One region of the Bradyrhizobium sp. CIAT3101 genome, then DNA from elsewhere that is predicted to be linked to it. Evidence: predicted binding sites of a transcription regulator. Region 1 holds the regulator's gene; each other region holds the start of a gene.
What was found. The regulator LexA, encoded in region 1, represses DNA repair genes until DNA is damaged. The targets are predictions, from matches to a motif close to TGTTCNNNNTGTGTTCNG.
Positions count from the first base shown of each region.

Region 2: uvrA (excinuclease ABC subunit UvrA) is a predicted target of LexA. The motif match lies at 3,257-3,274, and genes of this name have one in related genera.
Region 3: QA645_RS33460 (DUF3072 domain-containing protein) is a predicted target of LexA. The motif match lies at 1,908-1,925, and genes of this name have one in related genera.

Region 1 is NZ_CP121634.1:4,336,388-4,345,922, forward strand. It holds gene QA645_RS20410 (GAF domain-containing protein) at 1-175, opposite strand, end outside; gene QA645_RS20415 (hypothetical protein) at 389-823, opposite strand; gene QA645_RS20420 (hypothetical protein) at 1,018-1,221, opposite strand; gene lexA (transcriptional repressor LexA) at 1,399-2,100, opposite strand; gene glp (gephyrin-like molybdotransferase Glp) at 2,277-3,488, opposite strand; gene QA645_RS20435 (hypothetical protein) at 3,719-3,904, opposite strand; gene QA645_RS20440 (HAD family phosphatase) at 4,040-4,666, opposite strand; gene QA645_RS20445 (alpha-hydroxy acid oxidase) at 4,671-5,798, opposite strand; gene QA645_RS20450 (S41 family peptidase) at 6,089-7,423, shown strand; gene QA645_RS20455 (SDR family NAD(P)-dependent oxidoreductase) at 7,504-8,259, opposite strand; gene QA645_RS20460 (tyrosinase family protein) at 8,690-9,535, shown strand, end outside.
Region 2 is NZ_CP121634.1:4,479,699-4,489,233, forward strand. It holds gene QA645_RS21125 (barstar family protein) at 1-171, opposite strand, end outside; gene uvrA (excinuclease ABC subunit UvrA) at 179-3,160, opposite strand; gene QA645_RS21135 (porin family protein) at 3,483-4,238, opposite strand; gene QA645_RS21140 (outer membrane beta-barrel protein) at 4,397-5,149, opposite strand; gene QA645_RS21145 (outer membrane protein) at 5,395-6,081, opposite strand; gene QA645_RS21150 (outer membrane beta-barrel protein) at 6,316-7,086, opposite strand; gene QA645_RS21155 (single-stranded DNA-binding protein) at 7,521-8,018, shown strand; gene QA645_RS21160 (low molecular weight protein tyrosine phosphatase family protein) at 8,022-8,381, opposite strand; gene QA645_RS21165 (DUF2306 domain-containing protein) at 8,660-9,058, shown strand; gene gyrA (DNA gyrase subunit A) at 9,227-9,535, shown strand, end outside.
Region 3 is NZ_CP121634.1:7,148,708-7,158,242, reverse strand. It holds gene QA645_RS33475 (Do family serine endopeptidase) at 1-666, shown strand, start outside; gene QA645_RS33470 (hypothetical protein) at 943-1,305, shown strand; gene QA645_RS33465 (DUF6496 domain-containing protein) at 1,318-1,593, opposite strand; gene QA645_RS33460 (DUF3072 domain-containing protein) at 1,677-1,871, opposite strand; gene QA645_RS33455 (hypothetical protein) at 1,987-2,196, shown strand; gene QA645_RS33450 (hypothetical protein) at 2,231-2,440, shown strand; gene QA645_RS33445 (hypothetical protein) at 2,476-2,676, shown strand; gene QA645_RS33440 (hypothetical protein) at 2,779-3,018, opposite strand; gene QA645_RS33435 (hypothetical protein) at 3,117-3,320, opposite strand; gene QA645_RS33430 (hypothetical protein) at 3,328-3,762, shown strand; gene QA645_RS33425 (HWE histidine kinase domain-containing protein) at 3,759-5,252, opposite strand; gene QA645_RS33420 (HAMP domain-containing protein) at 5,266-9,535, opposite strand, start outside.

The DNA.
Region 1 (9,535 bases):
GATGGCCGCTCGCCCAGGCCTTGCCGGGAAGGCCCTCGTCATATCCGAAGCGCAAATCCTCGCTGCCAGCCTTGAACGCGGACAGGCCTTCGCTGTAGAGGCCGCCGCCGAATTCCAGCCGCGTCCGCGTTGGATCAGGCACCCAGAGTTCAACGACGCGAATGAAGGTTTTCATCGAGCCTGTCCGCTGCCTCAAGCTGCAAACAGCATCGGCCATTTGCTTGCGGAGCGGACGTTCAAAATTCAGGCAAGGCAGCGCAAACTTCGTGCGACTTGCTGGCGCGATGAGCTCATGATTTCCACAGACGCAAACCAATCCATCTCGCCGACCGCGGCCGGCGATGGACATCTCGATCCTGGCCCGACCTGTCGGCCGGGGATGGCGTCGTCAGCCGATCGGCAGGCGGGTGATGGTCGGCGGCCTGTCGGCGCTGATCTGCGGCTTGTGCTCGCGCTCGCCGAGCGGCTGCGTCACGGGCAGTTGCAGGACGGTTGCGCGCTGGCCTTCGACGAGCTGCGTCACCAGCACGTATTTGCCGTCGGGGAATTCGATCGCGTCGTGATGACGATCGGGAATGTGCGGATCGACCTTGCCGAACTTGCCGACGCGCGAATTGACGGTGCGGGTCCAGATCCAGCGATTGTCGTAGCGGACGTTGTCGGCGAAGGCGAGCTCCGTTCCCGGAAGCAGGCAGACCGCGACGGACATGTCGGCTTCGGAGGCGAAGCCGCGCGTCGAGGTGCCGCGGAAGGTTGTCGTGACGATCGTCTCGCCCACTTCTGCGGGGCGCGTCGCGACAGCATGCAGGCTGTAGTCACACATCGGGGTGCTCCTCAATCGGGATAGAGCACCCGCGCCTCCGCTGAGGCGCAGGCCCCTATCAGAGTGGAAGGCCGCGATCTTATGCTTGTTTGTGGGCAAATCTGCGGCTCGCATCCGCAGAGCGCGATCACATTATCTTTTTCAAATGCGCGAGGAACAAAGCCTGCTCTCGTGCATTCGAACAGCGCGTTGCCTCAGCGGCCTGCGGGCGCCGACCAACCGGAGTATGGCCAGGCCGGTTGTGATGGCCGCTCGACCGCGTTGCGGGCATCGCCGAATTGCGCGCTCGTCGCTTGCGGTTCCTTGCGGGCACGGTGCTGCTGCTGTGCGGCGAAAGCCTGAGACGCTGATGCTGCAATCAGCGCCATCGTGACGGCGCTCAAAACGATCTTGCGCAAGGTGATCTCCTCGGTCTCTGAAAGGCCTGCGAAGCGATGCGTGCTTCGTTGCGGCGTGCCGAGGATGTAGCGCTGGAGAGGGGGCCGGATAATCTGTGCAAAACCAGAAAGACTATCCAGCCGGAGCGGACAATCGTCCGCTCCAATCGTTGATTGCGGTCGCCGATTGCGACGCGCTCAGTACTTCCGGTACAGCCCGATCAGCTTGCCCTGGATCTTGACCCGGTTGGGCGGCAGGATGCGGACCTCATAGGCCGCATTCGCCGGCTCGAGCGCAATCGAGGCGCCGCGGCGGCGGAAACGCTTGAGCGTTGCTTCCTCGTCGTCGATCAGGGCGACCACGATGTCGCCGGTGTCGGCGCTCTCGTTGCGCTGGATCAACGCCATGTCGCCGTCGAGAATGCCGGCCTCCACCATGGAGTCGCCGCGTACTTCGAGCGCGTAGTGCTCGCCCGAGCCGAGCATGTCGGGCGGGACGCTGATGGTGTGGCTGCGAGTTTGCAAAGCCTCGATCGGCGTACCGGCCGCGATCCGGCCCATCACGGGCACCGCCACGGGCCGCTCGCCCTCGTCGGCGGGCGGGCTCGACGTCGTACGCACCTTGCCGAGATTGCCCTCGATGACGCTCGGCGTGAAGCCGCGGCGGCTGCCGGCGGCGGCCTGGAGCTCGGGCAGCTTGATCACCTCGATGGCGCGGGCGCGGTTGGGCAGGCGGCGGATGAAGCCGCGCTCCTCGAGCGCAGTGATCAGGCGATGGATGCCTGATTTCGAGCGCAGATCGAGCGCGTCCTTCATCTCGTCGAAGGAGGGCGGCACGCCGCTTTCCTTCAGGCGCTCGCTGATGAACCGCAGGAGCTCGTACTGTTTGCGCGTTAACATCTCGACCAAAATCCCCCGGTTGATGTCGTTCGATTCCGAGACGCTGAATTCAGCGATAAGCCGCTACATGCTCGAAACAAATCATGAACGGACACTATATGTTCGATACATGTTCCGCAACTGCTTAATTTACCGTGAACGCGGCAAAGTTCGCGGAACGGTTGCGAACGATGCGCTCAGGCGGGCAGTCGCAGCACCTCGCAAGGCGCGCCCGCTTCGGCCTTCGGCGCGAACGGCGCGCGCACGAGAAGTGCCTGTGCCGCAGCGAGATTTGCAAGCAGCGAGGAGTCCTGGTGGTTGACGGGAAGCGCGACGAGCGTGCCGTCATCACGCAGATCGAGGCGCGCGCGCAGATAATCCTCGCGCTGGTCATTGGCGGCGACGTCGCGGCCGAGCACGGCGCGTTCGCGGCGGTGATGAACCATCGAACGGCCGGACAACGCGCGAATCAGCGGCACCATGAACAGGAAGCCGCACACGTAGGATGACACGGGATTGCCTGGCAGGCCGATCACGCGCATCGCCCCGAGCTGTCCATTCATCATCGGTTTGCCCGGCCGCATCGCGATCTTCCAGAACGCCATCGAGGTGCCTTCGTCCTTCAGCGCCTGCTGCACCAGATCGTGGTCGCCGACCGAGGCGCCGCCGGTCGTGATCAGGATGTCGGCACCGGAGTCGCGCGCGCGGCGGATGCCGGCCGTGGTGGCGGCGAGCGTGTCGGCCGCAATGCCGAGGTCGATGGTGTCGGCACCCTCGCTGCGGGCGAGCGCATGCAGGGCGTAGCCGTTGGAATAGACGATCTGGCCGTGGCCCGGCGTGCTGCCCGGCATCACCAACTCGTCGCCGGTCGCGAGAATCGCGACCTTCGGGCGGCGGCGGACGGCCAATTGCGGGTGGTTCATGCCGGCGGCGAGCGCGAGGTCGCGCTCGGTGAGCCTGGCGCCCTTGCGCAGGAGCACGTCGCCCTCGGAGAAATCGATGCCGGCCGGGCGGATGTGCCGCCCGGTGAGGGCTGCCTCCTTGATCGCGATGTGCCTGCCGTCAGCGACAGTGTCTTCCTGGATCACGACCGCATCTGCGCCCTCGGGAACGACGCCACCGGTGAAGATCCGCACGGCTTCACCGGCGCCGACCATTCCTGCAAACGGCCGTCCTGCAGCGACCTCGCCAACGACGGTAAGCTGCGTGTCAATCTTCGCCGCATCGGCTGCGCGGACGGCATAGCCATCCATCGCCGACATCGCCTGGGGCGGCTGCGTCCGCCGCGCCGCGACGTCGCGTGCGAGCACGCGATGAAAGGCCGCCTCGAGCGCGACCGTCTCTTCAGGCAGTGGCTCCGCACCGGCGAGCACCGCGGCGAGCGCGTCAGAAACCGGCATGAGGGCCACGGTGAAAAACTCCAGCTACGCCCGTTCGGGCAAATCAGCGGCGAGAGTTCTAGCCGAGTGCAGGCAAGGAGGCAAAACGACGGTCGCGCAGGATGATTGATCCTGCATCACCCGCGCGGCGATGGAGTGAGAGCATCAGGTCCGCCGGGGCATGGTCCGGAAGGCGAGATAGACGGGCAGGAGGATAGCCATGGCAAGCACGAGGATGATGGAAGCCACGGCCAGCATCCTCAGGTCCCCTCCGGACTGACGTCGGGCGCTTGAGGCCCTTGATCCCTGTCGGGCATCGGATCGGCCTGGGCCTTCAGATCAGCCGCCTTGCTCATCAGCTTGGCGGAAAGCTCGGAATCAGAGGTGGTCCTGGCGAATTTGACCAGCAGGGAGGCCTGCTTGGTGAGGTAGGTTTTGCCCAACACGATGATACGTCCGTTCGTAGAATTCCCAACCGACTCTAGAGTCCGGAAGGGGGCATTCCGTTCCCGGAACTTCGTATAAAAATGCACAGAGCCGTTTGGTTCCTCGTCCGGGTGAAATTGCTCCGGAAACGGCGGTCAGATCCCCAGCGCCTTCAGTGCCATGCCGACGTCGCGGGGCGAGGTGACATGCACGGCCTTCAGCCCGCGGGCGCGGGCGCCTTCGACGTTCGCGGCGAGGTCATCGAAGAACACGATCCGGTTGGCGGGCACCCCCATCGCGGTGACGACGTGGTCGAAGGCTTCCGCATCAGGTTTGCGCAGGCCGATGCTGGAGGAGAGGTACAGCGCGCGGAAATGACCGAGCAGATCGGCATACTCTTTCGAGAAATGGTCGACATGCGGGCGGTTGGTGTTGGAGAAGGCGTAGAGCGGCATCTGCTTCGCCGCGCGCGGCAGCAATTCCGCGATGTCGGGCATCTCGCCGGCGAAGATCGCGTTCCATCCTTCCAGGAATTGCGCATCTGAAATGCCGATGCCGAGCGAGGAGCGCAGCGACTGGAAATAGTCCTCGTCGCTGATCCTGCCGACCTCGTGCAGCCGGTAGGCCTCGCTGTCGCGCTCATAGCGCGTCACGATGGCTTCGGGCTCGAGGCCTGCATGTCCCGCCCAGCAGGCGATCGCCTTGGAGAAATCGATGTCGAGCACAACGCGCCCGAGATCGAACAGAAGCGCATCCGCGCTGCCGGGTGAGAGCGATGTCATTCTATCAGTATCGGTAGGGTTCATGGTCGAATAGCGGGAATGCGCTGAACACACTCGGTGCATTGGTTGCGGTGGCCTGGTGCAGACAGGATTTGTTGACCTCGGCGAACGAGGTGGCGCCAAGCAGCCCAAGGCAGCGCAGCACCTCGTCCTCGAGCAGTTCGAGCATCCGCGTCACGCCGGTCTCGCCGGCCGCCGCCAGGGCCCAGCATTGCAGCCGGCCGATGCCGACGAGGTCGGCGCCCGCCGCGATCGCCTTGACGATGTCGGTGCCGCGGCAGATGCCGCCATCCACCATGATCTTGGCGCGGCCCTTCACGGCGTCGACGATCTCGGGCAGCACATGCATGGCGCCGCGGCCGTGATCGAGCTGGCGGCCGCCATGGTTGGAGACGTAGATCCACTCGACGCCGTGATCGACCGCGATCTGCGCGTCCTCGGCGGTGGCGATGCCCTTGAGGATCAGCGGTATCTTGAACTTGTCCTTGACCATCTTCACGGTCCGCCACTCCAGCCCCTTCTGGAAATCGCCGCCGGTGGCGCGCAGCCGGCTCTCGCGAACGTAGCGCTTGGCGATGTCGCGCTCACGACGGCTGTAATGGGCGGTGTCGACGGTCAGGCAGAAGGCGGCGTATTTGGCCTTCTCGGCGCGGCTGACCACGTCGGCGACGAATGCGTCGTCGCCGCGAACGTAGAGCTGGTACATGCGCAGTGCGTCGGGGGCGGCTTCGGCGGTCTTCTCCAGCCCGGGCTCGGAGACCGAGCTCAGCATGTGCGACGCCCCGAAGGTGCCGGCCGCGCGCGCGACGCTGGCGGCTCCGTGCGGGTCGAAGATTTCCAGCGCGCCGACTGGCGCAAGCACCACGGGCAGGCGCATCTTGCGGCCGAACTGCTCGACCGAGCCGTCGACCTTGCGCACGTCGCGCAGCACACGCGGACGGAAAGCGATCTCGTCCAGGGCCATGCGGTTGCGGCGCATCGTGGTTTCGGTTTCGGCCGCGCCGACGATGTAGTCCCAGGCGTTCTGGTTGAGGTTGGAACGTGCCTTCCGGATGAATTCGTGCAGGTTCTGGAACGGCTCGCTGCTGGCGCCGAGTTCGACATTCCGTTCCGGCCGGAGTGCTTCGTTCATTGTTATCCTCCCGAGAATTTGAAGCGTTATGTCATCGGGTATCTCGTTCGGCCCTCCAAAACCATCCTAAAATCGCATAGCTGCGAAGCGTGGCTCGGCCGATCGATTCCCGCTTGGCGGGCGATGGTTTCGGAACGTTGCCAAAAGTTTAGGCCAGGGCGAAGGGATTTTTGCGATATACCCGCGGGCGTGGCAGCCCGGCCTTGAAGAAACCTGAATGGTATTGTGAGAACCGGGCTGGATCGCCATTTGCGTGGCGTCCCGTCCCAAGCGAAAAGGCCAACCATTCCATGCGGAAAACCCTGCTGTTCCCCCTGGGCGCGCTTACCGGAGTATGCCTGACCCTTCTCGTATCCGGTCCGCAGGGCGGACTATGGGCGGCACGGGCGGCAGCCGGCGCGGACGATGCCTACTCCCAGCTCAACCTGTTTGGAGAGGTCTTCGAGCGGGTGAAGGCGAGCTACGTCGAGAAGCCCGACAATTCCAAGCTGATCGAAGGCGCGATCACGGGCATGGTGACCTCGCTCGATCCGCATTCCCGCTACATGAACGACAAGGCCTGGACCGAGATGCAGGAGACCACCTCCGGCGAGTTCGGCGGGCTCGGCATCGAGGTCACGATGGAGGAGGGCCTGGTCAAGGTCGTTTCCCCAATCGACGACACGCCGGCGTCCAAGGCCGGCCTCATGTCCGGCGACCTCGTCAGCAAGATCGACGGCGAGAACGTGCAGGGCATGACGCTCGAGCAGGCCGTCAACAAGATGAAGGGCCCGGTCGACACCAAGACCAAGCTGACCATCATCCGCAAGGGCGCCGATGCGCCGATGGATGTCGCGATCACGCGTGAGATCATCCATGTCCGCCCGGTCCGCTTCCACGTCGAAGGCGACATCGGCTACATCCGCGTCACCTCGTTCAACGAGCAGACCACCGACGGCTTGAAGAAGGCGATCGCCTCGATCTCCAAGGACATCCCGCAGGAGAAGCTGGCCGGCTATGTGATGGACCTGCGCAACAATCCCGGCGGCTTGCTCGACCAGGCCGTGTCGGTGTCGAGTGCGTTCCTGCAGCGCGGCGAGGTCGTCTCGACCCGCGGCCGCAATCCGGAAGAGACCCAGCGCTTCACCGCGCATGGCGGCGACCTCACCAAGGGCAAGCCGCTTGTGGTGCTGGTCAACGGCGGCTCGGCCTCGGCCTCGGAGATCGTGGCCGGCGCGCTGCATGATCACAAGCGCGCCACCATCATCGGCACGCGCTCGTTCGGCAAGGGCTCGGTGCAGACCATCATTCCGCTCGGCGCCGGCAACGGCGCGCTGGCGCTGACCACGGCGCGCTACTACACGCCGTCGGGCCGCTCGATCCAGGCCCAGGGCATCGCGCCTGACATCGAGATCCTCCAGGACGTGCCGCCCGAGTTGAAAGGCCGCGTCGACACTATCGCGGAGTCGCAGATGCGCGGCCATCTGCAGGCCGCCGACGGCACCGAGCAGACCGGATCGCAGTCCTATGTCCCGCCGGAAGAAAAGGACGACAAGGCGCTGCACGCGGCCTATGACTTCCTGCATGGCGTCACCGTGAACGCGGCGGCCGCGAAGCCGGCGCCGAAGGCCACGGTGCCGAACTAATCTCTCACGGTCCTTGCGACCTTCAGAGATCGCCCGGGAGCGGATGCCGCTCCCGGGCGATTTCGTTTCGGGACGTCGTCTCAGCTCGGGTTCATCGCGGCAAAGGTCGCCTCGTAGCGGCCCTCGCGCTCGGCCCAGCGCCGCGCGCGATCGCGTTCGACCAGCACTTCGCCGCGGGGATGAACCGCGAGCTCGAGGAGCTGCATCACCTCCGCGACATAGGCGGGAAGCGGCATCGCGCGCGGGTCGCTCGCCTGCTGCGCGCCGGTGAGCTCGGTCTGCACATAGGGCGGTGCAAGCTCCAGCACATCGACGGGGATGTTGCGCAGCTGATGGCGCAGCGATTGGAGCCAGGAATGCAGGAACGCCTTGCTGGCGCAGTAGGTCGGAAAGTCGGCGCGCGGCACGAAGGCGAGGTTCGAGCTCGTCACCATGATCGTCGCATTCCGCTGCGCCTTCAGGATCGGCAAAAACGCCGCCGCCACGCGCAGCACGCCCAGGATGTTGGTCTCCACCATCGCCTCGGCGTCGGAAGCGTTCCAGTCATCGGCGGTCATATCCTCCGCCTTGGAGATACCGGCATTGGCGATCAGCATGTTGAGCTCGGGGAAGCGCGCGCGAACTTCAGCCGCAAGGCGCGACGGCGTCGCGGGATCGTCGAGGTCGAGCGGCAAGGCGACAATTCCCGAACGGTCGGCCGTGATCTGATCGAGCAGAGACCGTCGCCGTCCCGCGACGATGACGCGATTGCCGCGGTCGTAGAAAGCTTCGGCAAGCGCGCGGCCGATGCCGCTGGTGCCGCCGGTGACGAGGATCGTATTGCCAGTCATCTTCATGGTTGCCTCTCAATGGAGTTGAGGACCACGGCAATCCAGCAAGTGCGCGTGCGGACGATCCCGGCACGACGGCAAACATCCCGGCGCGGGCAAGCCCTGCAGGATGGGACGTCGTGGACGGTTGAGCGACCGCAAGGCGGGGAAGTGATGGCATGACCGTGGCGTCTCGTGAATCGAGATCTCCCTGCTGGGATCCTCTCGACAAAGGACGCGTTGGATGACGGTAACGCCTACGGCAGCACCATGATGGCAGCTGCAGGGACGGACGTATCCGGGCCGGTCCTCGTCGTCAAGCGGGAAGGCCGGATGCGACAGAACGGCGCGTCGGCTCTCTGGTCGAGAAGTATTTACTATTCAACCTTCAGTAGATGATTTACGATGCAATCCGAGGTGCGAGGATAACGCTTGGCCTGTCTGGGGAGCAAAAGCCATGAGCGCCACGCTGCGAGTCCGTCGTTCGATCCAGGATCTCCAGGACGAGTACAACAACGGTAACAAGAAGCCGCTTGAAGACGTGATGCGGGCCTGGAAGGGCATCAAGGAGCTGCCGCCCGACGATCCCAGATCATTCTTCGTGCTCGGTGGCTATCACGGCGAGCCGTTTCGCGGCGCGGGCTGGGGCAACTCGCAGTACTGGGGCGGCTACTGCAATCACGGCAACATCCTGTTTCCGACCTGGCACCGTGTCTACCTGGTGAAACTGGAAGAGGCGCTGAGAAGCATTCCGGGCTGCGCCGACGTGACGCTGCCGTTCTGGGACGAGACCAGCACCGCGTCGACGACCAACGGGATTCCGAGCGCGCTCACCCAGAAGGACTTCGTCCTGGACGGCCAGACGATTCCAAACCCGTTGCGCTCGTTCGTGTTTCCGCGAGGCATCGTCGATCATCTCAGTCCGATCCCTGACGCGGATTACAGCAAGCCCGAGGGATACGAGACGGTGCGCTATCCGCTGTCGGGGCTGGTCGGGACGGACGCGGATAAGGCGGCGACGGCGGCTCACAACGCGCAGTTTCCCAACTACGACACCAATGTGGGATTGCTCAACGACAACGTCCGCAATTGGCTGTCCGAGACCGTCATCGTCGATGGCAAGCCCGTCGGCGGCGGGCATGTGAAGGACAAATACACGGCGTGTCTGAACGCACCGAACTACACGGTGTTTTCCAACACGACGTCCGCGGCGCAATGGTTCGACGACCACGGGCAGCGCATCGTTCCGATCGAGAGCCCGCACAACAGCATCCATCTCGCCGTCGGTGGTTTCGATCTGCCG
Region 2 (9,535 bases), 140 kb from region 1:
GATGCACTCCTCGAGCGCATCCCAATTTCCTCCAAAATAGTCCGGAAATCTGAGTTGCGTCGCGATCGTGGCTAGAAGCGCCGTCTTGTGCGCGATCTTTCTAGGGACGTTGGCGCGTACGGCAGCGTCGGGAGATGCGACATCATCTCCAAATTCAAAACCGTACGGCATCGCGTCGTCACTCCGCCGCCTCGCTCGTGCTCCTTCGCTTCGGCTTCCGCGCCTTCTTCAGCACCGGCTCCAGGAATTTGCCGGTGTAGCTCCGCTGCGCCTTCACGATGTCTTCCGGCGGGCCCCAGGCGACGATTTCGCCGCCGCCGTCGCCGCCTTCGGGGCCGAGGTCGATGACCCAGTCGGCGGTCTTGATGACCTCGAGATTGTGCTCGATGACGACCACCGTGTTGCCCTGCGCGACCAGCTCGTGCAGCACTTCCAAGAGCTTCTTGACGTCGTGGAAGTGCAGGCCGGTGGTCGGCTCGTCCAGGATGTAGAGCGTGCGGCCGGTGGCGCGCTTGGATAGCTCCTTGGCGAGTTTGACGCGCTGGGCTTCGCCGCCGGACAGCGTCGTCGCCTGCTGGCCGACATGGATGTAGTCGAGGCCGACGCGGTGCAGGGTCTGGAAGGTCTCGCGCACGCGCGGCACCGCCTTGAAGAACTCGGCGGCTTCCTCGACGGTCATGTCGAGCACGTCGGCGATGGACTTGCCCTTGAACAGGACTTCCAGCGTCTCGCGGTTGTAGCGCTTGCCCTTGCAGACGTCGCAGGTGACGTAGACGTCGGGCAGGAAGTGCATCTCGATCTTGATGACGCCGTCGCCCTGGCAGGCCTCGCAGCGGCCGCCCTTGACGTTGAAGGAGAAGCGGCCGGGCTCGTAGCCGCGCGCCTTCGCCTCGGGCAGACCGGCAAACCATTCCCGGATCGGCGTGAACGCGCCGGTATAGGTCGCCGGGTTCGAGCGCGGGGTGCGGCCGATCGGCGACTGGTCGATGTCGATGATCTTGTCGATATGCTCCAGGCCCTCGATGCGGTCATGCGGGGCGGCGCCTTCGCTGGCGCCATTCAGCTTGCGCGCGATCGACTTGTAGAGCGTGTCGATCAGCAGCGTCGACTTGCCGCCGCCGGACACGCCGGTGACGGCGGTGAACAGGCCGAGCGGAATTTCCGCCGTGACGTTCTTGAGGTTATTGCCGCGCGCGTTCACCACCTTGATGGTGCGGCGATGGTTCGGCGGACGCCGCTCCGGCACCTCGACCTCGAGCTCGCCGGTGAGATATTTGCCGGTGAGCGATTTCGGGTTGCGCATGATCTCGGCGGGGGTGCCTTCGGCGATGATGTTGCCGCCGTGCATGCCGGCGCCGGGCCCGATATCGAGCACGTGGTCGGCGAGCAGAATGGCGTCCTCGTCGTGCTCGACCACGATCACGGTGTTGCCGAGGTCGCGCAGCCGCTTCAGCGTGTCGAGCAGGCGGGCGTTGTCGCGCTGGTGCAGGCCGATCGAGGGCTCGTCCAGCACGTAGAGCACGCCGGTCAGGCCCGAGCCGATCTGCGAGGCCAGGCGGATGCGCTGGCTCTCGCCGCCGGACAGCGTGCCGGATGAGCGGGAGAGGGTGAGGTAGTTGAGGCCGACGTCGAGCAGGAAGGTGAGGCGCTCGCGGATCTCCTTGAGGATGCGCCCCGCGATCTCGTTCTGCTGCGCGTTCAGCGCCTCCGGCACGGTCTCGAACCAGGCGCCGGCATTCTTGACCGACAGCTCCGAGATCTCGCCGATATGCTTAGCCCCGATCTTGACGCAGAGCGCCTCGGGCTTGAGCCGGAAGCCGTTGCAGGCGCCGCAGGGCACGTCGTGGAAATACTTTGCCAGCTCTTCGCGGGCCCACTCGCTCTCGGTCTCGCGATAGCGGCGGTTGATGTTGGTGATGACGCCTTCGAACGGCTTCTTGGTGTCGTAGGAGCGGACCCCGTCCTCGTAGGAGAACTTGATCTCGTCCTCGCCGGAGCCATGGAGGATCGCGTTCTGCGTCTTCTTCGGCAGATCCTTCCACTTGGTGGTCAGCGTGAACTTGTAGTGCTTGCCGAGCGCGGTCAGCGTCTGGGTGTAATAGGGCGACGACGATTTGGCCCAGGGCGCGATCGCGCCCTTGCCGATCGCGAGCTCCTTGTCGGGGATCACCAGATCCTCGTCGACATGCTGCTCGACACCGAGGCCGCCGCACGCGGGGCACGCACCGTAGGGGTTGTTGAACGAGAACAGCCGCGGCTCGATCTCGGGGATGGTGAAGCCGGAGACGGGGCAGGCGAACTTTTCCGAGAACAGGATGCGCTCGGGCCCGCTCTTGTCGTGGATTTTTGCCGTCTTCTTTTTCTCTTCGGCCGGCGCAGCAGCGGCAGCTGGCGTATCGGCATACTCGATCACCGCGAGACCTTCGGCGAGCTTCAGCGCGGTCTCAAAACTTTCGGCGAGGCGCTGGCCGATATCGGCGCGCACGACGATGCGATCGACGACGACGTCGATATCGTGCGGGAATTTCTTGTCGAGAGTCGGCGCTTCCGCAAGCTCGTAGAAGGTGCCGTCGATCTTGACGCGCTGAAAGCCCTTCTTGAGCCATTCGGCGAGCTCCTTGCGGTACTCGCCCTTGCGGCCGCGCACCACGGGGGCGAGCAGATAGAGGCGGGTGCCCTCAGGCAGCGCGAGCACGCGATCGACCATCTGCGAGACGGTCTGGCTTTCGATCGGCAGGCCCGTGGCCGGTGAATAGGGCACGCCGACGCGCGCCCACAGCAGGCGCATGTAGTCGTAGATCTCGGTGACGGTGCCGACGGTGGAGCGCGGATTCTTCGAGGTCGTCTTCTGCTCGATCGAGATCGCCGGCGACAGGCCGTCGATCTGGTCGACATCAGGCTTTTGCATCATCTCCAGGAACTGGCGGGCATAGGCCGAAAGCGACTCGACGTAGCGGCGCTGACCCTCGGCGTAGATGGTGTCGAAGGCGAGCGAGGATTTGCCCGAGCCTGACAGACCGGTGAACACCACGAGCTTGTCGCGAGGAATCTCGACGTCGATGTTCTTGAGGTTGTGCTCGCGCGCGCCACGGATCGTAATTGCGCGCAGGCTCGAGCCCGCGTTCTGCTGTTGGCGCTTCGCCTTGATCACTTCATCCATCCGAGTTGCCCTCAAGGAATCCCAAAGGTGCGCGATCGCGCCGACATAAAAGGCGCGCTTCGCCCGGAACCGGGATCGGCGCCGATGGGGTTGCCAGCGAACGTAGGAAGAACGGAGACGGATTTCCAGAGGGACTTGCGAATCGTCAACGGATTGTTGGCGCGCTGGCGGGACTTGGCAGTGACTTGGCAGTAGCGCGCCGTCCGGAACAAGCGAAGGGCCAGCGCAAGGCCGGCCCTTCGTTCGCGCTTGGATGCGGATTTGGGGCAATCCGCGCACGACCAGGACCTTGGAGGAAGTCCTTTTTCGGAGCGTATCTCGCTCAGTATTTGGCGACGACCGGGCCGCCCCAGCGATAGTTGACGCGGATCAGCCCGATGTCGATGTCCTGGCCGATCCGCTCGGTGCGACCGGGCGGAACGAGCGCAGCGCCGGCGAGATCGCCGCCGTGATGGCCGAGGAACAGATGGTCGTACTCGCCGCCGACCGACCAGTTTTCCGCAAAGGCATATTCCACGCCGAAGCCCGCGCTGTAGCCCCAGCGGGTCTGGCTGAGTGTGTTGGACACGACGCCGACGCCCGGAACGAACTCGTCGTATTTGTCGTGAGCGACCGCTGCACCCGCCTTGCCGTAGAACAGCACGCTGTTCACGGTGTAGCCGAGCTGGCCGGTGAACAGACCAAAGCTGTCGATCCTGGTGCGGTTGTTCAGCGGCGCCAGCACCAGGCTGACATTGTTGCCCTTGAAGTCGGCCCAGTTGCCCTGGCCTTCCACGCCGAGCACCCAGTGCGCCTTCTGCCAGCGATAGCCGAGCTGGGCACCGACCGTGCCGCCGCTGGCATTGTGGCAGCCTTCGCCGACGGCCGGATTGATCGCAACGCCGCTGACGGCAACAACGCTCCAGCAGGCATGGCCGAGGCCGCCGCCGCCATTGATGCCGCCATAGACGCCGGTCCATTCGAGGGCGGGTACGGGTGCCACCGGCGCTTTGGAATAGAGCGGGAGATCCGCAGCAACGGCCGGTGCAAGCGCACCGCATGCGAACAGGCTGATCGCAGCCACTGCCCAAGTCTTCATGTCGCGTCCCCAACTCGCCGAACCAATTCGCGAGCGCCATGCGCGCGCCTTACGATTCCTTGACGGTTCGGCGCATCGGGGCGCGAAAACAAAAAGGCCGGCGCGAGGCCGGCCTTTCGTAACGTGATGACGTCAGAGCCGAAGCTCAAAACGTCAGATCAATACCTGGCGACCACCGGGCCACCGAAGGTGTAGTTCACGCGAACCGTGGCCATATCCACGTCCTGCTTGATGCTGTCAGCGCGGAAGGGCAGGCCAAACGCGGTGAAGCTGTCGGTGTGCTTGCCCATGAACAGGTGGTTATATTCGACGCCGACCGACCAGTTCGGTGCGAAGCCGAACTCGATGCCGGTACCAACGGCGCCGCCCCAACGCGTTTCGCTTGCTGAGCCGAAGGTGACACCAGCCAGAGTGCCGCTGAACTTGTTGTGGGTGACGGCCGCGCCGCCCTTCACGTACCAGAGCACGTTGTTCCAGGCATAACCCACCTGGCCGGTGAAGAGGCCGAGGGCGTCGATCTTGGTATTGTTCACCAGCGGGAAGAAGGCGGCCGGCGAGCTCGTGTTCGAACCCTTCAGATCAGCCCAATCGCCCTGCGCTTCGAGGCCGAACACCCAGTTGGTGGCCTGCCAGCGATAACCGATCTGGCCGCCGACGAGGGCGCCGGTCGCATTATGGCAACCCTCGCTCGTCGTGGGGACGGCGACGCCACCGACACTGGTCGTATCCCAGCAATTGTGGCTCGAGCCGCCGCCGGCGTTGCCGCCGATGTAGAAGCCGTTCCAGTTGTAGATCGAAGCCACGGCCACCGGGGCCTTGGTGTAGGGGCGTGCGGCGAGATCTGCGGCCATCGCGGGGGCGACTGCGCTCACTGCGAGCAAGCTGACGGAAGCGAACAAAATATTCTTCATTTCAACCTAATCCCCAGTTTCTGCTTGGCCGTCCCGTGTAGCGGAAGGGCATCGGACTCGAAGGTCCGTTCGCCTATGTCTAGCGCAATTAATCTACAGGTTGTGTGCCCGATAAGCCACAACATGCGGGAAAGCGCCTCCATCGAGATGACGGTTCGTCGCACCGGGCGGCGAAAACAAAAAGGCCGGCACAAGGCCGGCCTTTCGTAACGTGATGGCGTAAGAGCCGAAGCCCGGTACTGAACTCAGTACTTGGCGACGATCGGGCCGTTGAAATGATAGTTCACGCCGACCTGCACGGTGTGGAAGTTGAGCGTGCCGGTGGGCAGAGCGCCGGTGAAGTAGGTCTCGCCGCCGAGGCTGCGATAGAGGTACTCGCCCTTGACCGACCACTGCGGAGCGAAGAACGCCTCGACGCCCGCGCCGACGGTCCAGCCGGAGTGGAACTTGCTGTCCGACGCGGACACGCCGAGCGCGGAGAGGGTGATCTTGTTGTCGATCCAGGCGTAGCCGCCGGTGCCGTAGACCAGGACGTTGTTGATGGCGTAGCCGATGCGGCCGCGCACGGTGCCCATCGCGTCGGTCTTGGAGCTGGCGGTCGCGGTCACGACGCCGAAGCCGGGGACGACGGTCGCGCCGGTCGCCGAAGCACTGACATCGGCCCAGGCGCCGTCAGCCTCGACACCGAACACAACGTTGCCGGTCTGCCAGTTGTAGCCGGCAGTGCCGCCGACGAAGCCACCCTGCATCCGCGGGCTGCCCGAATCTTCCCAAGCGCCGCCGCCGACGATACCGAGGTAGAAGCCGGTCCAATTGTAGACCGAAGCCACGGCCACCGGAGCCTTGGTGTAGGGGCGAGCCGCCAGGTCGGCAGCCGAAGCGGCGCCAGTGAGGGCGAGCAGAGCGGCCGAAGCCAACAAGATCTTCTTCATATTCAACAAATCCCAGTCCCAGTTTCTGTTTTGGACTTCCGTGCGTCGGAAGCAGTATCGGACGCTGTGGTCCAACTGACGTCGGCTTACACCACTGAAGCCGCAAGTTGTGTCTCTCAAATGCCACAACAGATACAAAATGTAACAGTCGCTGACCTATAGTTCCCATCGGGAACAAAAAACAAAAAGGCCGGCACAAGGCCGGCCTTTGATTCCTGAATGGTTTCAGATGGATCAGTACTTCGCGACGACGGGCGTCCCCCAATTGAAGTGGTAGTTCACGCCGGCCTTGATGGTGTGGATCGTGTCGTTCCACTCCGAGCGATTCGCCACCACGGGCGAGTACTGGATCGTGCTCTTGCCGAGGTCGATGTAGTTGTACTCAACCTTTGCCGACCAGTTCGGAGCGAACATGTACTCCACGCCGGTACCGAGGGTCCAACCCCAGCGCCAGTCGTTCTGGACGAAAGTGTTGGCCGCGCCGCCGTTGAGGGCTGCGTCATAGCGGTGCTGAATATCGCCGACGGCCGCACCGCCGCTCACGAACCAGAGCGCCGGTCCCCAGGCGTAACCAACGCGGCCCTTGATGTCTCCGAAGCCGCGCAGCTTGGTGGCGTAGCTGTCGCCGAGGTTCGGCGGACCAACATTGATCACCGACGACCGACCGCTGATGTCGGCCCAGTGATAATCGCCCTCGAGACCAATGACGAAGGCGCCCATCTGCCAATTGTAACCGGCGACGCCGCCGACGAAGCCGCCGCTGGTGTCGTAGTTCTGCGATCCGACGAAGGCAGGCGTATTGGGGGCAAGGAAATATGTTTCGTTGCTTCGGCCCCAGCCACCGCCGCCCTGAACACCGAGATAGAAGCCAGTCCACGTGTAGATGGGAGCAGGTGCCACAACTGGCGCCTTGGTGTAGGGGCGTGCCGCCATATCAGCTGCGCTTGCGGGAGCCGACAAGCCCAACGCAACGATACCGATTGCTCCAAACAGAATTTTCTTCATTACAGTCTCCCCAATGTCGACCGCTCCAAAGGTCCCCGGAGCGGTCAGTCAGGCGCGACGCCCAAATGAACAATTTCGAGGCAACCTTACGCGCATCTCGAGGTGGAGTCCGTCTCCGGAATGCAACACTTGCCGGCCAATCGAAGACCGCGCAAGTTGATGAATGTTAAGAAGTTTTTGGCGTTTTAGGGAACTCGGGAAAGTTCCAATTCATCGCACAGTGAATAGCGGCCTCAGGAACGCGTTGTGCACAAAATCGGCTCTAGCTTTGGCAGGAACAAATCTGGAACAAATATTCCGCCGATGCTATATATGGGGATAACCGAGGGCGTGGCGGGCCGATCAGTGCTCGTAAGCGTATAGGGTCGGCCCAACAGGCGGCAGCGCGGGCGCGCCTTTTCGAAATTCATTGGCATTTGGAGTGGAGAGCGGCGATGGCGGGAAGCGTCAACAAGGTCATTCTGGTTGGAAATCTTGGCAAGGATCCGGAGATCCGCCGCACCCAGGACGGGCGGCCGATCGCGAATCTGAGCATCGCCACCTCCGAGACCTGGCGCGACAAGAACAGCGGCGAGCGCAAGGAGAAGACCGAGTGGCATCGCGTCGTGATCTTCAATGAAGGGCTCTGCAAGGTCGCCGAGCAATATTTGAAGAAGGGCGCCAAGGTTTACATCGAGGGCGCACTGCAGACCCGCAAATGGACCGATCAGCAGGGCGCTGAGAAGTACTCCACCGAAGTCGTGCTCCAGGGCTTCAACTCGACCCTGACGATGCTCGACGGTCGCGGCGGTGGCGGGGGAGGCGGCAGCTTCGGCGACGAGCCGGGCGGCGATTTCGGCTCGTCCGGTCCAGTCAGCAGCGCACCGCGCCGCCCGGTTGCGGCCGGCGGCGGTGGCCGCAATAACGACATGGACGACGACATTCCGTTCTGAGGCTTAGCCTTTGACGCGGGTGGAGCGAGTTGGCGCGGGCCGGGACAGAAAACGACCGGCCCGGTTTTCGAGCATCCCGACCAAGACGGGATCCATGAACTCGTAGTCGTCCGGAATGTCGAGGCAAATGACGCGCTTGCCATTCAGGCTGGCGCGGAATTTCCGGTTCAGCTTGGTCCGATGGGCCTTCTCCATCACGAAGATGATGTCGGCCCATTCGACCTGTTCGGTCGACAACAGCACGTCTGCGTCGTTCGAGATGCCGGCCGAGTCGGTCTCGATCCCCGGCCAGGTCGAAAACACCTGCTCGGCCGTCGGACTGCGGAGGCGATTGGCGCTGCAGACGAAGAGGACGTTGGTCACTTTGACCGCTCCAAGATAGTCAGGGCTAGATACTCAGCTTTTGGTGGTCGACGGGATCTTCCACGTCGCCACCGTGGCGTTTGGCCGAGAGGGCTTCTTTTTCCAACACAATAGCCGGCTCGTGTGAGGCGGCAGGATTTCCTGCCAATCGACGGGCCAGGCTCGGCTTTTCCGGGCTGGTCTCATGTGCTGCCTCAAGCCTTTGACGGGTCGCGATGTGAATGGTATTAACTTCATGTTAATCCTATTCACATGGTCGGTTCCGACCAGAGGGCCACATGAGCTTCACGCCGCTGCTTGACGCTGCACCTGCGATCCCGCTGCACGCCTTCGCGGCGATGGCGGCCTTCGTGCTCGGCCTCGTGCAGTTTGCCGCGCCCAAGGGCACGCTGCCGCACCGGACGATCGGCTGGATCTGGGTGGCACTGATGGCCGTGGTGGCCGTCTCGTCGTTCTGGATCCACCAGATCCGCCTGGTCGGGCCGTTCAGCCCGATCCATCTGCTGTCGATCTTCACGCTGGTGATGCTGCCGCTCGCGGTATGGCGGGCCCACACGCATCGCGTCGCCGCGCATCGGTGGACCATGATCTTCCTTTTTACCGGCGCGCTGGTGGTGGCGGGCCTGTTCACACTGCTGCCCGGACGCATCATGCACAGCGTGTTTTTCGGGGCGTAAGGGACGGTTCCAGGGCGCTCCTTCGGACCCCGCCCGAGACGGTGGCAGGAGTGGCGTAAGTCTCTGGAAAAACAGTCGGAAAAAGCGCTTCCCGGAAGCCCCCAAGGGTGGTTATCAGGGCGTCGATGCGCTATATGATTCCCAGATAAAATTTCACCGGATTCCCCCTTGGCTGACGACGACAACAAGCCCGGCGACCAGCCGGCGCAACCCTCGGATATTCGCCCCGTCTCCATCTTCGAGGAGATGAAGAAGTCCTATCTCGACTACGCCATGAGCGTGATCGTGGCGCGTGCGTTGCCAGATGCCCGCGACGGTCTGAAGCCGGTGCATCGCCGCATCCTGTACTCGATGAACGAGCAGGGGCACACGCCCGACAAGAAGTACGTCAAATCCGCCCGCGTGGTCGGTGACGTCATCGGTAAGTATCACCCGCACGGCGACCAGTCGATTTACGACGCCATGGTCCGCATGGCG
Region 3 (9,535 bases), 2.8 Mb from region 1:
GTGGTCGCGCAGCTCAAGGACAAGGGTGCCGTCACCCGTGGCTGGCTCGGTGTGCAGGTGCAGCCGGTGACCGCGGAGATCGCCGACAGCCTCGGCCTGAAGGCGGCGCGCGGCGCCATCGTCGACAACCCGCAGGATGGCAGCCCGGCAGCGAAGGCCGGCATCGAGGCGGGCGACGTCATCACCGCCGTCAACGGGACCGAGATCAAGGACTCCCGCGATCTCGCCCGCACCATCGCCACGCTGGCACCGGGCACGTCCGTAAAGCTCGACGTCGTTCACAAGGGCGACACCAAGACGGTGACGCTCGCGCTCGGCGAACTGTCGAACGAGCGGCAGGCCAAAGGAGGCGATAAGTCTGGTGACGGCAAGGCGCAGCAGGCTCCCGGCACGCCGCGCCTCGGCCTCAGCCTGGCACCGGCCGGCGAGGTCCAGGGCGCAGGTCAGAAGGGCGTCGTGGTCACCGAGGTCGATCCGCAGGGACCGGCAGCGCAGCGCGGCATCCAGACCGGCGACGTCATCCTCAATGTCGGCGGCAAGGCGGTCTCCAATGTCGGCGACGTCCGTTCCGAGCTGGCGCAGGCCAAATCGTCCGGCAAGAACAGCGTGCTGCTGCAGGTGAAGAGCGCTGAGGCGACCCGCTTCGTCGCGGTGCCGCTCGCCTGATTTCCGGATCCTGACAACAAATTCAAAAGGCGGCCTGCGGGCCGCCTTTTTCGTGCATACCTCTCGAGATACCCACAGGCTGTCGATAACATTCTCGTTAACGGCAGCATTGGTGACGGGTTCGTCCGAAAAAGCCGCGTTCGCTCGTCAGAATTTGGAATCGCGTGTTGTGCCTTGGCGGCAGTGACGGCGCCGAGGCAAATTGCTGGAGTGGAACTTCGGACGTCCGGCTGCTTTGTGGAACCGGCCGGTGGTCCGCATTTGATCGGTGCCGACATGGATCGATTGAAGCTCTCGCTGAAGCTTGCGCTGCTGCTGGCGCCACTCGTGCTGTCGACCGGAAATGCCCTGGGGCGCGACGACGGCCGCTTCACCGACTCACCGCTAAAACCCTGGTTCGACAGCCTGCGCAGCCATCTCGGTCCATGCTGTTCGGACGCGGACGGCGTTGCCGTCGCCGATCCCGACTGGGACTCGCACAATGGGCATTACCGGGTTCGTCTTGACGGGGAGTGGGTCGAGGTCCCCGACGAAGCCGTGATTACCGAGCCGAACCGCGCCGGTCGCACCATGGTCTGGCCGGTCAAGACAGCGTTCGGCGTTTCGATTCGCTGCTTCATGCCCGGCAGCATGATCTGACGCCGGGCGGCGTCAGCGCTTGGCGGATTTCCGCTTCGAGCTCTTCTTGGCCGTCTTCTTCTTTGACGTTTTCTTTGACGTTTTCTTCGATGCCTTCTTCGGCACCTTCTTGCCCTTTGCGCGTGCTTCCGAGAGGCCGATTGCGATCGCCTGCTTGCGGCTCTTCACGCGACCGCCGCGACCGCCGGGTCCGCTCTTCGCGGTCCCCTTCTTGTAGCGCCGCATCTCTCGTTCGACATCACTGCCGGCACTGCGTGAGTAGCGGCGTTTCTTTGCCTTGCGTGCCATCAACTCTCTCCCTTGACCTCCCCTTGGCCTCGGAAGAGAACAGGAGGGCTGACGCAACGTTCCAAAGGCGCCGGCCGCGCGCCTCAGAAGGAGTTCGCGAGCTCGATCTCCGCTTCAAGCACCTGGATGCGGCGTGCGGCTTCGGCCGAGGACAGGCCGCGATCGTATTGCGCGGGCTGGTAGGCCTCTTCGCTCAGCCGCTTCAGCCGCAGCCCTTGCGCCCGGGTCATCTGCTCCATGAGAAAAGCCTTGGCGTCGTATTTACCCTGAACCTGCATCTCTGCTCTCCACTCTGAATTCGTGACTTGACTATATGTTCTTATTTTGTTCTAACAAGCCATGGACAACAGAATTAATGAAATTCGACGCAAAATCAGTGCCTTGAGGCTGGAGATGGCCGATGTCGAGGCGTCCGTGCGCGATCTCGTCAATCGCGATCGCGACTGCACCGAACGGGCCCTGACGCAGATGGAGCTGCGCCGGAAAATCAATCTGCTGATCGGCGAATGGAAGGCCGCTGGCGGTGGCGGGGTGTTGCCCGACATCCGCGACCGGGTGCGTCTTCGCGCGCAGAAGAGCGAGAGCAGGGCGGCGCGCCGTTGAGACATGCCACGGCGGTGGCGGATGGAGGCTGGCGGTGGAAGAAGACCCGGACGCCTACCGGATTCTGAAGCTCCGCGCCGAGATCCTCGAATTGGGCTCCGCGATCCGGCAATTGCAGCGCGAGGGCCTCGACGATGCCGCGGCCCAGCTCCTGATTACGCGCAAGCGGGCGCGGCTCGACCACCTCGTGAAGACAGCTCCCACACGCGGCCACCTTAACATCACTGACATTCGACGCAGCTAAAGCGATCGCGCAACGCGAAATGCCGGAGCTCGTCCGTGCCGGAAGCCGAAATGGCCGCTCTGCTGAGGGCTGTGCTTGATGAGGTCTGTGCCGATCTTGCGCCGTCCGAAATGGCGACGCGCCAACGAATTGCCGCTCGACTGGGTGATCTTGCTCGATCGGGGCAATGTTCGGTCGACGATTTGAAGCGCGCCGGCCGGGACGTGCTGACCCGCGCGCCGACGATGTGGCGCTAAGCTTGCTGGCCATGCGCCTCGACCGCTGATTGAGACCGGCGTCGCCAAAGCAACGAAAAGCCCCGCGTCGCCGCGGGGCTTCTCATTGTATTGAGCCCGCGCTTACTTGCTCATTCCGTTCTGGGGCTTGGTCATGCTGCCACCCTGATCGCTGCCGGGGCCAGCACCGCCTTGGCCTGACGCGTCGGCAGGTACGGTCTTCTTCATGTTGGCGCCTGTCGTCTGCGACGACGAGGTCGATGATTCATGCTTCGCCTTGTGCGACTTGGCCTGCGCGGCGAAGGGCGCGGCAGCGAGGCCGGTTGCCAACATCACGGTGAGAGTGAGCTTGGTCGTGTTCATGCGCGGGAACTCCCTGAGTTGAATTGACGCAGGCAGAGCCAACCGCTCATTGCCGCGGGAGTTCCGAACCAAAGAGCGCATTGCGCCTCACGCGCGCTTCAAGATTCCTTGTCCTCGTTGAGGATGAACACGACGCCCGTCAGCGCCGCACCGATGGCAAACGTCGTCACCATCGTGCCGACAAAGACGAAGGCTGCCGCATGGCCGCCGTGATTCAGCAATCCTGCGACCGCAGGATTGGCCAGGATCAATGCAAGTGTGAAGACCAGGCCGAGTGCCGCGCCCATCATCGCGTGTGTCATCAGCTTGATGATGCCGGTGGGAGAGATCAGGCTTGGCGATCTATTTGGCGACCTGTTTGGCGACTTTTTTGTGCGCATGGAACTGCCGATCGATCTGGCACGCCAACGCGCATCGTCGTCGCGGGTTCCATTTTGCATGAAGGAATTGTCATCCCCCGCTTCATCCGACGTTCATGCCGATCTTGCCAGGATGAACGGCATCAACACGGGAACATTCGCTATGGGTAAGGTGGTCTTTCTCTATCGCTCGCTGGCCTACCGTAACGCAGCGGCCGACATGTTGCGCAAGGCGCGCAAGCTGCCGCGCGGTGCAGAGCGCAGCGCAGCCCGCCGCTACGCGACGGCGTTGCGCGATCTCGCGCAAACGGAGGCCTGGCTCGAGGGGCGTGTCGCCGATGAACCTCAGCCGATGTTACGGCTGAAGGTCGCTGCGTCGCGCTAACCCGACGCGCGCTGAAGTTCGGGGGAGGTGCTGGCCTCGAACTTGTCCTGCGTTGCCGATGTTGCCGCGCTCTTGCGTATCAACGGCACATTGAGGCGGCACAACAGGCCCTCCGAACGCCAGTCGAACTGCGCCTGTCCGCCGAGCTGGGATTCGACACTGGCCAGCAGGCTTCTCGTGCCGAAGCCTCGCGACTTCGGCGTCCTGACCAGCGGCCCTCCGGTCTCCTCCCAGGTCAGGATCAGGAGATCGTTCTCGACCTGCCAGCCGATCGCGAGCCGCCCCGACCGGGTCGACAGCGCGCCATATTTGGCCGAATTGGTGAAGAGCTCGTGCAGCGCAAGCGCCAGCGTCTGCGCTGTCGCCGGCAGCAACTGCACCTCGGGACCCGCGAGCTCGATCTGTCCGCCGAGCGAGTAGGGCGCAAGCTCCTCCTCGATCAGCTTGGAGAGCTCGGCGCCCTGCCAGCTCGACAGCGACAGGATGGTGTGCACGCGCGCGAGCGCATTGATGCGCCCCTCGACGGCATGGACGTAAGCCTTGACCTCGTCGGCACGGGTGAGGCGCACGATCGACTGTGCCAGCGCCAGCGCATTCTTGGCGCGGTGATCGACTTCGCGCGCCAGCAGGTTCTGCCGTTCCTCGGCGCGCTTGCGTTCGGTGATATCGACCGTGACGCCGCTCACCCGCACCACGCGGCCGCCCGGATCCACCGTCGCGGCCGCCGTGCCGACGCACCAGCGGACCTCGCCATCGGGTCGGCTGACGCGAAATTCTCCTTCATAGGCGTGCGCACCGGTATTGAACGCGGCAATCGCCTGGCCGAACTGGTCGACGTCATCCGGGTGCAGCAGCGCCTGGATGTTGGCCGAGGTGACGTTGAAGGTCTCCGGCGTCACGCCGAATATGCGGTACTGGCCCTCGTCCCACATCCAGTCGCCATTGACCCAATCCCAGTCCCAGGATCCCATCTTGCCGGCGGCAATCGCCATGCTGCGCCGCTCTTCGCTCTCGCGCAGCTTCGCGGTGGAATTCTCGAGCTCGGCCGTGCGGGCGCGGACGCGATCCTCGAGATCCTGGTTCAGCCGTTCGAGCTCGCGCGTCTTGCGATAGAGCTCGGCAAACACCTTGACCTTGGCGCGCAGCACTTCCGGTATGACGGGTACCGGAACATAGTCGACCGCGCCCATCTCGTAGCCGCGGAGCCGGTCGATGTCGCTGACCTGGATTGCCGAGATGAAGATCATCGCGGTCTTCTGGAAGCGCGGATGCTCGCGGATCATCGCGGCGAGCTCGAAGCCGTCGAGCTCGGGCATGCAGACGTCGACCAGGATCACCGCGATCTCGGTCTTGAGCAGAACCTCCAGCGCCTCGCGGCCGGACGAGGCGATCACGAGGTTCTCGCCGAGTTCCTTCAAGATCACCTCATAGGCGAGCAGCTTGGCCGGCTGGTCGTCGACGAGGAGGATATTGACCTTTTCGTGGTCCATTCTCGGATCCAGCTCAGCGGTGCAGCCACATGCGGATCGCAAGCAGCAATTGATCGGTGTTGACGGGTTTGGCGAGGTAGTCGGACGCGCCGGCTTCCAGGCATTTTTCGCGGTCGCCCTTCATCGCCTTCGCCGTCAGCGCGATGATCGGCAGGCGGAGGAAGGCCGGGTTCTCCCGGATCACGCCGATGGTCTGGTAGCCATCCATCTGCGGCATCATGATGTCCATCAGCACGATGGCGATTTCCGGATTGGATTCGACCAGCGTCACCGCCTCGCGGCCCGTGGTCGCCGTCAGCACCTTCATGCCGCGCCGTTCCAGCACGCTCGACAGTGCGAAGATGTTGCGGGCGTCGTCGTCGACGAGCAGCGCAGTCTTGCCGATCAGATCCTCGTCGGAACTGTTCAGCTTCTCCAGCATGCGCTGTTTCTCGACGGGCAGTTCCGTGATCACGCGATGCAGGAACAGCGCGGTCTCGTCGAGCAGGCGTTCGGGCGATTCCACGCCCTTGACCACGATGCTGCGCGCCATGGTGTGAAGTTCCGCATCCTCTTCGGCCGAGAGTTCGCGGCCGGTGAACACCACCACGGGAACATTCGATAGCGTGTCATCGCGGCGGATCTGCTCCAGCACCTCGAAGCCGCTCATGTCGGGCAGCCGGAGGTCGAGCACCACGCAGTCACAGGGGGCCTCGCGCAGCGTCGAGAGCGCACCCGCGCCGGTATCGGTGGTCACGATCTCGATGTCGTCGTGATGCAGCAGCTCCCGGATCGACAGCTGCTCGGCTTCGTTGTCCTCGACGATCAGGAGCCGCTTGCGTCGTGGCTGCGCATATTCCTTGATCTGGGTCAGCGCGGCGGAAACGCCTTCGGTCGTGGTCGGCTTGTTGACGAAGGAGAAGGCGCCGCGGGCCAGCGCATGCTGCCGGTCCTCGTCGAGCGTGATGATCTGTACCGGAATGTGACGCGTCAGCGGGTTGTGCTTGAGCTGGCTCAGCACCGTCCAGCCGAGCATGTCGGGCAGGAACACGTCGAGCGACACGGCGCGCGGCTGGTACTGTTTTGCGAGTTCGAGCGCCTCCGCGCCGCGCGCGGCGACCAGGACCTTGAAACCCTTGTCACGCGCGAGGTCGACCAGGATGCGGGCATAGTGCGGATCGTCCTCGACGACCAGCAGGATGCTGTCGCCGGGTTCGAGATTGAGCCGGTCGTCGGGCAGCTGCTCGATGACGCGCTGCTGCTCGGGGACAGCCGGCTGCAGTGCCGGCGGCTGGTTGTATTGTTGCGGCGCCGGCGCGGCACGCGGCGCCAGCGTCGGGCCGGAATATTTCAGCGGCAGATACAGTGTGAAGGTCGAGCCCTTGCCGGGGGCGCTGCGCAGGTGGATTTCGCCGCCGAGCAGGCTCGCGAGCTCGCGGCTGATGGCAAGGCCAAGTCCGGTGCCGCCGTATTTGCGGCTGGTGCCGGCGTCCGCCTGCTGGAACGCCTCGAAGATCAGCTTCTGCTTCTCCAGTGGAATACCGATGCCGGTATCGGAGACCTCGAAGGCGATGACGGCCGGCGCGGAGTTCAGCACCGGATGATCCGTGCCCCAACCGCCGAGCGCGCCGGCGACCTTGAGCCGCACTTCGCCTTCACCGGTGAACTTGAACGCGTTGGAGAGCAGGTTCTTCAGCACCTGCTGCAAGCGTTTGGAGTCGGTGACGATGCTGCGTGCGAGGTTCGGATCGACGTCGATCTGGAACGACAGATTGCGGTTCTCCGCCTCATGCCGGAACGGCCGCCCGACCGTCTCGAGCAGGTTCGCGGTGAGGATCTCCTCGGCCTCGACCGTCACCGTGCCGGACTCGATCTTGGAGAGATCGAGGATGTCGCTGATGAGGTTCAGGAGGTCGGTGCCGGCGCCGTGGATGGTGCGGGCGAACTCGACCTGTTTGGCGGAAAGATTGCCGTCCGGATTGTCGGTGAGCTGCTGGCCGAGGATCAGGATCGAGTTCAGCGGCGTCCGCAGCTCGTGGCTCATATTGGCCAGGAATTCCGACTTGTACTTCGAGGTCAGCGCGAGCTCGGTCGCCTTTTCCTCGAGCGCGCGGCGGGCTTGCTCGATCTCCTGGTTCTTGCGCTCGACCTCGACGTTACGTTCGGCGAGCTGTTGCGCCTTCTGCTCGAGCTGGTCGTTGGTCTGCTGCAATTCGCGCTGTTGGGTCTGGAGCTCGCCGGCCAGCTGCTGCGACTGCTTCAGCAGGCCTTCGGTCTGCATCGTCGCTTCGATCGAATTGAGCACGATGCCGATGGAATCGGTGAGCTGCTCCAGGAAGGTCATCTGCGAGGTCGTGAACGAGGTGAGCGAGGCGAGCTCGATCACCGCCTTGACCTGGCCCTCGAACAGCACCGGCAGCACCACGAGGTTTTTCGGTGCGACGCGCAGCAGCGCCGAGTTGATCGGCACGACGTCGGCGGGGATGTCGGCAACCACGCGCGGGCGCCTGTCGAGCGCGCACTGGCCGATCAGGCCGTCGCCGAATTGCAGCACGCGCTGATAGGGGTAGACGCCGTCGCCGGCATAGGAGGCGAGCAGCAGGAGCTGCGGATTGTCCTCGTTCTCGACCTGGTAGATCACGCCGGTATGCGCGTTGACCAGCGGCGACAGCTCGGTCAGCAGCAGCCGGCCGACGGTCGTGAGATCGCGCTGGCCCTGCAGCATGTTGGTGAATTTGGCGAGGTTGGTCTTCAGCCAGTCCTGCTCGGTGTTCACGTCCGTCGTGAGACGGAGATTCGTGATCATCGTGTTGATGTTGTCTTTCAGCTCGGCGAGTTCGCCGCGGGCGTCAACCTGGATCGACGGCGTCAAATCGCCCTTGGTCACGGCGGTCGCCACTTCGGCGATCGCGCGCACCTGCGAGGTGAGGTTGGCCGCGAGCAGGTTGACGTTGCCGGTGAGGTCCTTCCAGGTGCCGGCCGCGCCGGGCACGTCGGCCTGACCACCGAGGCGGCCTTCGACGCCGACCTCGCGCGCCACGGACGTCACCTGGTCGGCGAAGGTCGCGAGCGTCTCGGTCATGTTGTTGATGGTGTCGGCGAGCGCTGCGACTTCGCCCTTCGATTTCACGGTGAGATTTTGCTTGAGGTCGCCGTTCGCGACCGCGGTCACCACCTTGACGATGCCGCGGACCTGTTCGGTGAGGTTCGCCGCCATGAAGTTGACGGTGTCGGTGAGGTCCTTCCAGGTTCCGGCCACACCGGGCACCTGGGCCTGACCGCCGAGCTCGCCTTCGGTGCCGACTTCGCGCGCCACGCGCGTCACTTCGCCGGCGAACGCGTTGAGCTGGTCCACCATGGTGTTGATGGTGTTCTTCAGCTCGAGGATTTCGCCCTTCACGTCGACGGTGATCTTGCGGGACAAGTCGCCGCGCGCCACGGCGGTCGTCACTTCGGCGATGTTGCGGACCTGCGTGGTGAGGTTTGCCGCGAGCAGGTTGACGTTGTCGGTGAGATCCTTCCAGGTGCCGCCGACGCCGGGCACGACGGCCTGACCGCCGAGCCGGCCTTCGGTGCCGACTTCGCGCGCCACGCGCGTCACTTCGGCGGCGAAGGAGCGGAGCTGCTCCACCATGGTGTTGAGGGTGTCCTTGAGCAGCAGGATCTCGCCACGCACGTCCACCGTGATCTTCTTCGACAAATCGCCGCCGGCGATCGCGGTTGCGACCTCGGCGATGTTGCGGACCTGGGCCGTCAGGTTCGAGGCCATGAAGTTGACGTTGTCGGTGAGGTCCTTCCAGGTGCCGGCGACGCCGGACACCTCGGCCTGACCGCCGAGCTTGCCTTCGGTGCCGACTTCGCGCGCCACGCGCGTCACCTCGCCGGCGAAGGCGTTGAGCTGGTCCACCATGGTGTTGATGGTGTTCTTGAGCTCGAGGATTTCGCCCTTCACGTCCACGGTGATCTTGCGGGACAAGTCGCCGCGCGCCACGGCGGTGGTCACCTCGGCGATGTTGCGGACCTGGGCGGTGAGGTTGCCGGCCATCGAGTTGACGGAGTCGGTGAGGTCCTTCCAGGTGCCGGCGACGCCGGGCACGTTGGCCTGGCCGCCGAGCCGGCCCTCGGTGCCGACCTCGCGCGCCACGCGCGTCACCTCGCCCGCGAAGCGGTTGAGCTGGTCGACCATCGTGTTCAGCGTGTCCTTCAGCTGAAGGATCTCGCCGCGCACGTCCACCGTGATCTTGCGCGAGAGGTCGCCGCCGGCGATCGCGGTTGCGACCTCGGCGATGTTGCGGACCTGGGCG